DNA from 4 places in the Pseudoclavibacter sp. CFCC 14310 genome. Region 1 is predicted to be linked to each of the others. Evidence: riboswitches for the same ligand, from Rfam matches in the RefSeq annotation. Region 1 holds a riboswitch; each other region holds the start of a gene.

Evidence for each region. A riboswitch is a leader RNA that binds a small molecule or an ion and turns the genes downstream of it on or off. The one in region 1 is predicted to bind thiamine pyrophosphate.
Region 2: it holds a riboswitch for thiamine pyrophosphate, as region 1 does, so the genes downstream of both, F8O06_RS02470 (TenA family protein) here and F8O06_RS04425 (ABC transporter ATP-binding protein) in region 1, are expected to answer to the same signal.
Region 3: it holds a riboswitch for thiamine pyrophosphate, as region 1 does, so the genes downstream of both, thiD (bifunctional hydroxymethylpyrimidine kinase/phosphomethylpyrimidine kinase) here and F8O06_RS04425 (ABC transporter ATP-binding protein) in region 1, are expected to answer to the same signal.
Region 4: it holds a riboswitch for thiamine pyrophosphate, as region 1 does, so the genes downstream of both, F8O06_RS08015 (ABC transporter ATP-binding protein) here and F8O06_RS04425 (ABC transporter ATP-binding protein) in region 1, are expected to answer to the same signal.

Annotation. Positions count from the first base shown of each region.
Region 1 is NZ_WBKC01000002.1:149,150-151,340, forward strand. It holds gene F8O06_RS04415 (LutB/LldF family L-lactate oxidation iron-sulfur protein) at 1-294, shown strand, start outside; gene F8O06_RS04420 (LutC/YkgG family protein) at 291-923, shown strand; TPP riboswitch at 990-1,086, shown strand; gene F8O06_RS04425 (ABC transporter ATP-binding protein) at 1,079-1,873, shown strand; gene F8O06_RS04430 (ABC transporter permease) at 1,870-2,191, shown strand, end outside.
Region 2 is NZ_WBKC01000001.1:567,328-569,518, reverse strand. It holds gene F8O06_RS02485 (cation:proton antiporter) at 1-142, shown strand, start outside; gene F8O06_RS02480 (FBP domain-containing protein) at 145-648, opposite strand; gene F8O06_RS02475 (hypothetical protein) at 854-1,306, opposite strand; TPP riboswitch at 1,374-1,485, shown strand; gene F8O06_RS02470 (TenA family protein) at 1,482-2,189, shown strand.
Region 3 is NZ_WBKC01000003.1:144,040-146,230, reverse strand. It holds gene moeB (molybdopterin-synthase adenylyltransferase MoeB) at 1-508, shown strand, start outside; gene thiD (bifunctional hydroxymethylpyrimidine kinase/phosphomethylpyrimidine kinase) at 540-1,403, opposite strand; TPP riboswitch at 1,394-1,489, opposite strand; gene F8O06_RS08080 (DsbA family protein) at 1,525-2,191, opposite strand, start outside.
Region 4 is NZ_WBKC01000003.1:130,090-132,280, forward strand. It holds gene F8O06_RS08010 (ABC transporter permease) at 1-122, opposite strand, end outside; gene F8O06_RS08015 (ABC transporter ATP-binding protein) at 119-913, opposite strand; TPP riboswitch at 906-1,002, opposite strand; gene F8O06_RS08020 (LutC/YkgG family protein) at 1,069-1,701, opposite strand; gene F8O06_RS08025 (LutB/LldF family L-lactate oxidation iron-sulfur protein) at 1,698-2,191, opposite strand, start outside.

The sequences.
Region 1 (2,191 bases):
ATCACCAAGCTGCCCGGGCTCTTGGGCGGCTGGACGGACGCCCGCGACTTTCCGGCGCCGGCGAAGCACTCGGCCCGCGAGTGGTTCAAGACCACGGATGCCAAACGTGAGCTGGCGGCCGAGCAGGCGCGTTCCAGCGCAGTGCAGGCCGATCTGACGCAGCGCCCGGGCAACCAGGACGCCCAGCGCGACGCCGATTGGGAGCGCAGGCCCATGCCCGCAGGCTTCGGGAGCCCCGCGGCGCCGTCTGAGCAGTCCGAAGAACGAAGCAGCACGCAGGGGAGCACAAAGTGAGCACCGCACGCGAAGACATCCTGGATCGCATCAAAGACGCGCTGCGGATCGCGCCGCCGGTGGTCGAGCCCGTGGTGCGCGACTATGACGCCGAGATCGAGCTGCCCGACGCCGAACGCATCGATCTGCTGATCGATCGGCTCGAAGACTACAAAGCCGAGGTGCGGCGCGCCACGCCGAGCACCATCGGGGCAGAGGTCGCCTCGGCCCTCGCCTCCGTGCAGGCGAGCCGCGTCGGCATCCCCCCGGCACTGGATCGCAGCTGGCTGGGTGACTACGCGGGCGAGGTGCAGGTCGACGACGCTTCGATCCCTGCCGCATCGCTCGACAGCCTCGATGCCATCGTCACCGGAGCGGCCGTGGCCTGCTCGATCAGCGGCACGATCTTTCTGGACGGCAGCGGCACCCAGGGTCGCCGCGCGCTGACGCTGGTGCCCGATGTGCACGTGTGCGTGGTGCAGGATGCAGAGATCGTCGTCGACATGCCGGCGGCGATTCGGCGGCTGGTGCCGGAAAGGCCGATCACGATGATCGCCGGGCCCTCTGCGACCTCGGACATCGAGCTGCAGCGCGTCGAAGGCGTGCACGGCCCGCGCACCCTGATCGTGGTGATCGTCTCGGCCGAATGACTCGCCCAGACTGAGCAGTAGCAGACCCCGGTCGGCCGTGTGCCGACCGGGGTCTGCTACGCTTTCGACGAAGACACGGGGTGCTCCGAGAGCTGGAGCTGAGATGAGACCCGCTGAACCTGATCTCGTTCACACGAGCGGAGGGATGTCACACGATGGAATCGACGCGCGTCGAATCCGACACCGCAGTCGTCGTCAGCGACGTGGTCTACACGCCTGAGGGCGCAGCGGCGCCGGTGCTCGAAGAACTGAGCCTGAGCATCCAGACCGGCGAGCACGTCGCCGTGATCGGTCGTTCCGGCTGCGGCAAGACCACCGCCCTGTCGGTGATCACCGGGCTGCTCACACCAGACGCAGGCACGGTCCGAGTGCTCGATCACTCCGATCCGGCCGAACGAGTGCGCAGCTGCGCACTCATGCCTCAGGGCGACTCCCTGCTGCCGTGGCTCTCTCTGGTCGACAATGTCGCGATGCCGCTGCGCAACCGCGGCGTCTCCAAGTCAGCCGCACGCGAGCAGGTGCGTCCACTGGTCGAGCAGTGGGGGCTCGGCTCGGTCGCGCACCGCCGCCCGCATGAGCTGAGCGGCGGCATGCGACAGCGTGCTGCTCTGCTGCGCGCCCTCGCCGCCGACAAACCCGTCCTGCTCGCCGACGAGCCCCTGGGAGCCCTCGATGCGATCACCCGTGCCGACGGTCAGACCTGGCTGCGCGAGCGGCTGCGCGATCGGCAGACCACGCTCGTGCTGGTCACCCACGACGTCGACGAAGCCCTGCTGCTGGCTGATCGGGTGCTGGTGCTGGCCGGACGGCCTGCGCGTGTGACCGCTGAGAGTCGCGGCTGGTTCGGCGATCCTCGCTCGCGCACCGAGCTGCTCGCAGACGTCGATCTGGCCGCTGCGCGCACCGGTCTGCTGACCGCGCTGTCCGCAGAGGGGGCGATGCGGCGATGAACACGCGCAACGCACAGAGCCGCCTGCACCGGGTGCTGCCGCCGGCCACTGCGGTCGTGATCGTGCTGGCCGTGTGGTGGGGAGCCACCACGTGGCTCGGAGTGCCGAAATACCTCGTTCCGGCCCCGCAGGACGTCATCGTGGCGCTCGGCCGCTACTGGGGCACGCTGTGGTCGGCCACTCTCGTGACCGGCAGTGAGACTGTGCTCGGCCTGCTGGTCGGCGTTCTCGCCGCCGGCGTCATCTCGGTCACGGTCTTCGCGGTGAAACCGCTGCGCAGCGCCCTCGAACCCCTGCTGATCGGCACGCAGACAGTGC
Region 2 (2,191 bases), on a different contig from region 1:
CGTGATCATAGGACCCGTCGTCGGCGCCACGCTGCACAAGCCCCAGGGGCAGACGGGCGCAGGCGGTCAGCGCGGAGACGCGGCGAGTGCCTCCCGAGACGAAGACCCGGGAGACACTCCGTTCGTCACCACGCTGGGCTGAGCTCAGGCGGCGCCGAGCAGAGACTCGGCGAAGCCTGCGACCCGTGTGCGCAGGTCGTCGATACGCTGCTGACGCGCGGCGAGCACGTCGTATCCCTTGTAGAACGCCGGCGGGTCGTTGCGCACGTTGTGCGAGCACTGAAAGTCGTCGCAGATCAAGGTGCCGACGGTGTCGCCACGGCGCCCCGCGGCCCCGGCGCGCTTCGCGCTCCAGAGCACGACCGGGTTCGGCAGCCGCACGTCACGGCACCAATGGCACATGGTCGGTGTGCGAGGGGCGGCCGCGGCACGCGTCAGCAGCACGCCGACCGGGTCGCCGTCGAGGCGCGGCAGCACGACATAGGCGCGTCGCGCATACTTCGGGTCGCGCCAGCCCAGGTAGTCGAGCTGCTGCCAGTCTTCTTCCGTGAGTGCGGCGAAGTCGTCGCGAAATGTGAGCTCTTTCGTCTCTCGCCGTGAGGCGTTGACGAACGAAGAGCGGATGAAGGATTCGGTGAGAGTCTGCATGAGTATGCCTTTCACGGCGCGCGGCATCGCAGAGACGCCGCTTCGCCGGGAGAAATGGTGAGTGAGTGATCAGGGTCGCTCGACCGCCGCGCCTGGCCGGATGTCAGGCACGGTGGGAGCATCCGCGCTAATCGTCGTCGGCGAGTGCTTCGCCGACGACCTCCTCGCGCTGTGCATACATCTCTCGGTAGTTCACGCGGACAGTCTACTCAGATGCTCCCGCAGCGCGACGCACCAGCGCACGCACCTGAGCATCCACCGCGTCGTTCCAGGCCGCAAGGGCGAACGAGGTCGGCCAGATCGCACCGTCGTCGAGCTGCGCGTCTTCGCTGAAGCCGAGCGTCGCATACCGAGTGTCGAACTTGGACGACGGCTGCAGGAACACGATGACTTTGCCGTCACTGGCGTACGACGGGAACCCGTACCAGGTCTTGGCTTCGAGATGCGGAGCCTCGTCGGCCACGATCACGTGCAGACGCTGCGCGATCACCGCGTCGAGCCCGTCGAGTGCTTCGATCGCCGCGACGCACGCCTCGTATTCGCGCGCCCGCTTCGCCGCGCCTTTGACGCCGCTGATCGAGCGCAGCTCTTCGGCGCGCTGACGCATCGCCGCACGCTCGCTCGCGCTGAACCCGTCGGTGTGGTCTGTGTCTGTCATGTGCGGTCTTTCTCTCGGGGTGTTCTGCCAGCGTAATCGAGGCGCCCTGCGCCTGCTGCTACGCTCGTCAGTACCACACGGGTGCCCCGGTCACGGGGCTGAGATCGGGCTGCCGACGCCTGCGACCGTCGAACCTGTCCGGGTCATGCCGGCGAAGGAAGAATGGGAGTCCCTTATGCACGCAATCACCACGCCCGATCACAACGAGACGTCTGCTGCCCGCGCGAGCGGAGCATCCGCCGGCGAACGCTTCACCGACTCGCTGCGCGACGACAATGCAGCCAACTGGCAGGCGGTCGTCGGGCACCGCTTCGTCTCGGAGCTGTTCGACGGTTCGATCGACGACTCGGTGATGTGCCGGTATCTGATTCAGGATCACCGCTTTCTCGACGGCTTTCTGGCTCTGATCGGGGCGGCTGTGGCGAGCGCCGACAGGTTGGATGCTCGACTGCGGCTCGCAGCATTCGCCGGCGACGTGGCGGGCGACGAGAGCACGTACTTTCTGCGCTGCTTCGCGAAGTTCGGGGTGAGCGAGGCCGACCGCGCGAAGATTCCGGACACGGCTGCCACTGCCGGATTCAAACGGGTCTTTCGCGATGCCGCCGACACCCGGAACTACACCATCATTCTCTCGGTGCTGCTGGTGTCGGAATGGTCGTACCTGAGCTGGGCGATGCGCGCACCCGAGCAGGCACCCGCAAGCTTCGTGCACGCAGAGTGGATCACGCTGCACGACAACCCGCCGTTCAGACAGCTGGTCGAGTTTCTGCGCAGCGAACTCGATCGTGTCGGCCCGGCTCATGCCTGCGAGGCTCGGGAGTTCTTCGGACGCACGGTGCAGCTTGAGCTCGACTTCTTCGATCAGTCGTACGAGCTGCGGTGACC
Region 3 (2,191 bases), on a different contig from region 1:
GCTCATCACCGGCATCGGCGAGCCTCTGGTCAACCGTGTGCAGGTGCTGGACGCGGCAGCGGGCCGATGGCGCGAGCTGCGACTGACGGCCGACCCCGACCGGGCCAGGGTGCACGATCTCGAGGCCGACTACGTCGAGCTCTGCGGCACGCCGGGCACGGCACAGGGAACCAGTGTGACGGCTCTCGATCTGCAGTCGCTGCTGCAGCGACGAGCCGCCGGCGAGATCGACTTCGATCTCATCGATGTGCGAGAACCGGACGAGTTCGACCTCGTGCACATTCCGGGCGCGCGGCTGCTGCCGTTGGCCCGGCTGCAGCACGAGATCCGTGCCCGGGCCTTCGACGTCCCGGCCGGACGCGAGGTCATTCTGGTCTGTAAGACGGGTGCGCGCTCGACGCAGGCGCTCGAAATGCTGCGTGACTCCGGACGCACCAACGTGCGACAGGTGGTGGGCGGCACGATGGGCTGGGTGCAGACGGTCGATCCCTCGCTGCCGCGCTACTGAACCATCGCTGCGACTGGCTCGGCGTCGAGCCTCAGCGCAGGTCGACGAAGTGATCGACCGGGCCGTGACCCTGCCCGACGTGCAGAGCGTCGGCGCTGCGCAGCGCCCGGGTGAGCCAGGCCTTGACGGTGATCAGCGCGGTGGGCCAGTCGTCGCCTGCGGCGAGGCGAGTCGCCATGGCCGAAGAGAGCGTGCATCCGGTTCCGTGCGTGCAGTCGGTGTCGACGCGCGGAGCGTCGGCTTCGAAGAGCCCGTCGGGCACGGGCGACCCCTCAGGGTCAGACCGGGCGTCGACAAGCGCGTCGTGCACGCGATCGCCGACCAAATGCCCGCCTTTGACGAGCACTACGGTATCGCAGCGTGCGCTGACGAGTCGGGCCTGAGCCACGGCATCCGCCCACGTCTGTGCCTCAGACGCGTCGGCGAGCACCGCGAGCTCTGGAACGTTGGGGGTGATCAGATCGGCACTGCGGCAGAGATCTCGCACGGCCGCCTCGGCCTCTTCGGCGAGCAGGCGGTCGCCGCTGGTGGCCACCATCACCGGGTCGAGCACCACGATCGGCGGCCGCACCTCGTCAAGCCAGGCCTTCACCGTCGTGACGGTGTCGGCGTCGGCGAGCATGCCGATCTTCACGCCGTCGATCTCCACGTCGTCAGACACCGCCTCCAGCTGCTCGCGCAGAAAAGAGACCGGCGGCAGGTGCACCGAGCGCACGCCCCGGGTGTTCTGCGCCACGAGCGCGGTGACGACCGCCATGGCGTAGCCGCCCATCGCCGAGATCGATTTCAGATCGGCCTGCACCCCGGCTCCGCCGGTGGGGTCGGTGCCTGCGATGCTGAGGATGCGCGGCACGCGGATGCTCTTCGGGCGTGATGCGGCATGGTTGACGGTCATTTGGACGATCCCTTCGCTCGTGCTGACGAGAGCAGGTTCGACGGGTCTCTTCTCAGCCCTCGTTCGGGGCACCCCGTGTCACACGCCCAGAGTATACGCCTGCGACCCCGGAGGGTCAGTCTCAGCGAGCGTCGGCGCCGACCCGCGTCTGCACCTCGTGCAGCACCTCGAGCAGGGCCTCGACCGGCTGCGCACCGGAGGCGCCGAAGCGATCGTTGAACAGGAAGAACGGCACTGATGAGATGCCGAGCTCGGCGGCGCGTCGTTCGTCGGCCTGCACCTCGCCCGTATGCGAATGCGTGGTCAGCTCGCGACTGATCGATGCGACATCGAGGCCCTGCTCACCGGCGATCTCCTCGAGCGTCTCGAGACGACCGATGTGGCGACCCTCGCTGAAGTGGGCGTGAAACAGTGCCAGTGCGACTTCGCGTTCCCGGTGGTCGAGACGGGCCGCGTGCAGCAGCTCGTGGGCGAGACCGGTGTTCGACTGCTGCAGCACGTCGAAGTGGAAGTCGAGCCCGGCGTCGGCGGCGGCCACGGTCACTCGGTCGAGCTCGGTTTGGGCCTGAGACACCGTGATGCCCTTGATGTCGGCGAGGTGCTGCGCCGCGCTGCGGGCGTCTGCGTCATCTGCATCGGGGTTGAGTTCATAGCTGCGCAGACCGAGCAGCACACGGTTCTCAGGCCGCTCTTCGCTGAAGCGCTGCACCGCTGCGAGCAGATTGCTCAGCCCGATGTAGCTCCATGGGCAGGCGAGGTCGATCCAGGTCTCGACGCGGAGCGCAGGC
Region 4 (2,191 bases), on a different contig from region 1:
ACGAGGTATTTCGGCACTCCGAGCCACGTGGTGGCTCCCCACCACACGGCCAGCACGATCACGACCGCAGTGGCCGGCGGCAGCACCCGGTGCAGGCGGCTCTGTGCGTTGCGCGTGTTCATCGCCGCATCGCCCCCTCTGCGGACAGCGCGGTCAGCAGACCGGTGCGCGCAGCGGCCAGATCGACGTCTGCGAGCAGCTCGGTGCGCGAGCGAGGATCGCCGAACCAGCCGCGACTCTCAGCGGTCACACGCGCAGGCCGTCCGGCCAGCACCAGCACCCGATCAGCCAGCAGCAGGGCTTCGTCGACGTCGTGGGTGACCAGCACGAGCGTGGTCTGCCGATCGCGCAGCCGCTCGCGCAGCCAGGTCTGACCGTCGGCACGGGTGATCGCATCGAGGGCTCCCAGGGGCTCGTCGGCGAGCAGGACGGGTTTGTCGGCGGCGAGGGCGCGCAGCAGAGCAGCACGCTGTCGCATGCCGCCGCTCAGCTCATGCGGGCGGCGGTGCGCGACCGAGCCGAGCCCCCACTGCTCGACCAGTGGACGCACCTGCTCGCGTGCGGCTGACTTGGAGACGCCGCGGTTGCGCAGCGGCATCGCGACATTGTCGACCAGAGAGAGCCACGGCAGCAGGGAGTCGCCCTGAGGCATGAGTGCGCAGCTGCGCACTCGTTCGGCCGGATCGGAGTGATCGAGCACTCGGACCGTGCCTGCGTCTGGTGTGAGCAGCCCGGTGATCACCGACAGGGCGGTGGTCTTGCCGCAGCCGGAACGACCGATCACGGCGACGTGCTCGCCGGTCTGGATGCTCAGGCTCAGTTCTTCGAGCACCGGCGCCGCTGCGCCCTCAGGCGTGTAGACCACGTCGCTGACGACGACTGCGGTGTCGGATTCGACGCGCGTCGATTCCATCGTGTGACATCCCTCCGCTCGTGTGAACGAGATCAGGTTCAGCGGGTCTCATCTCAGCTCCAGCTCTCGGAGCACCCCGTGTCTTCGTCGAAAGCGTAGCAGACCCCGGTCGGCACACGGCCGACCGGGGTCTGCTACTGCTCAGTCTGGGCGAGTCATTCGGCCGAGACGATCACCACGATCAGGGTGCGCGGGCCGTGCACGCCTTCGACGCGCTGCAGCTCGATGTCCGAGGTCGCAGAGGGCCCGGCGATCATCGTGATCGGCCTTTCCGGCACCAGCCGCCGAATCGCCGCCGGCATGTCGACGACGATCTCTGCATCCTGCACCACGCACACGTGCACATCGGGCACCAGCGTCAGCGCGCGGCGACCCTGGGTGCCGCTGCCGTCCAGAAAGATCGTGCCGCTGATCGAGCAGGCCACGGCCGCTCCGGTGACGATGGCATCGAGGCTGTCGAGCGATGCGGCAGGGATCGAAGCGTCGTCGACCTGCACCTCGCCCGCGTAGTCACCCAGCCAGCTGCGATCCAGTGCCGGGGGGATGCCGACGCGGCTCGCCTGCACGGAGGCGAGGGCCGAGGCGACCTCTGCCCCGATGGTGCTCGGCGTGGCGCGCCGCACCTCGGCTTTGTAGTCTTCGAGCCGATCGATCAGCAGATCGATGCGTTCGGCGTCGGGCAGCTCGATCTCGGCGTCATAGTCGCGCACCACGGGCTCGACCACCGGCGGCGCGATCCGCAGCGCGTCTTTGATGCGATCCAGGATGTCTTCGCGTGCGGTGCTCACTTTGTGCTCCCCTGCGTGCTGCTTCGTTCTTCGGACTGCTCAGACGGCGCCGCGGGGCTCCCGAAGCCTGCGGGCATGGGCCTGCGCTCCCAATCGGCGTCGCGCTGGGCGTCCTGGTTGCCCGGGCGCTGCGTCAGATCGGCCTGCACTGCGCTGGAACGCGCCTGCTCGGCCGCCAGCTCACGTTTGGCATCCGTGGTCTTGAACCACTCGCGGGCCGAGTGCTTCGCCGGCGCCGGAAAGTCGCGGGCGTCCGTCCAGCCGCCCAAGAGCCCGGGCAGCTTGGTGATCTTCTTGTCAGGACCAGCCACGATGCGGCCGCCGATGCTGGCCGCCTTCTGCGCCGCATGCCAGCGTTTGCCGGAGCTCATGGCCGACGCCACGGTCTTGAGCATCGGCTTCTCGAGCCCGGAGCCGACGGTGTTGACCTTCTGGTCGCGCAGTTCGACGAGGATCGACGGGATGTCGATCTTGACCGGGCAGACCTCGT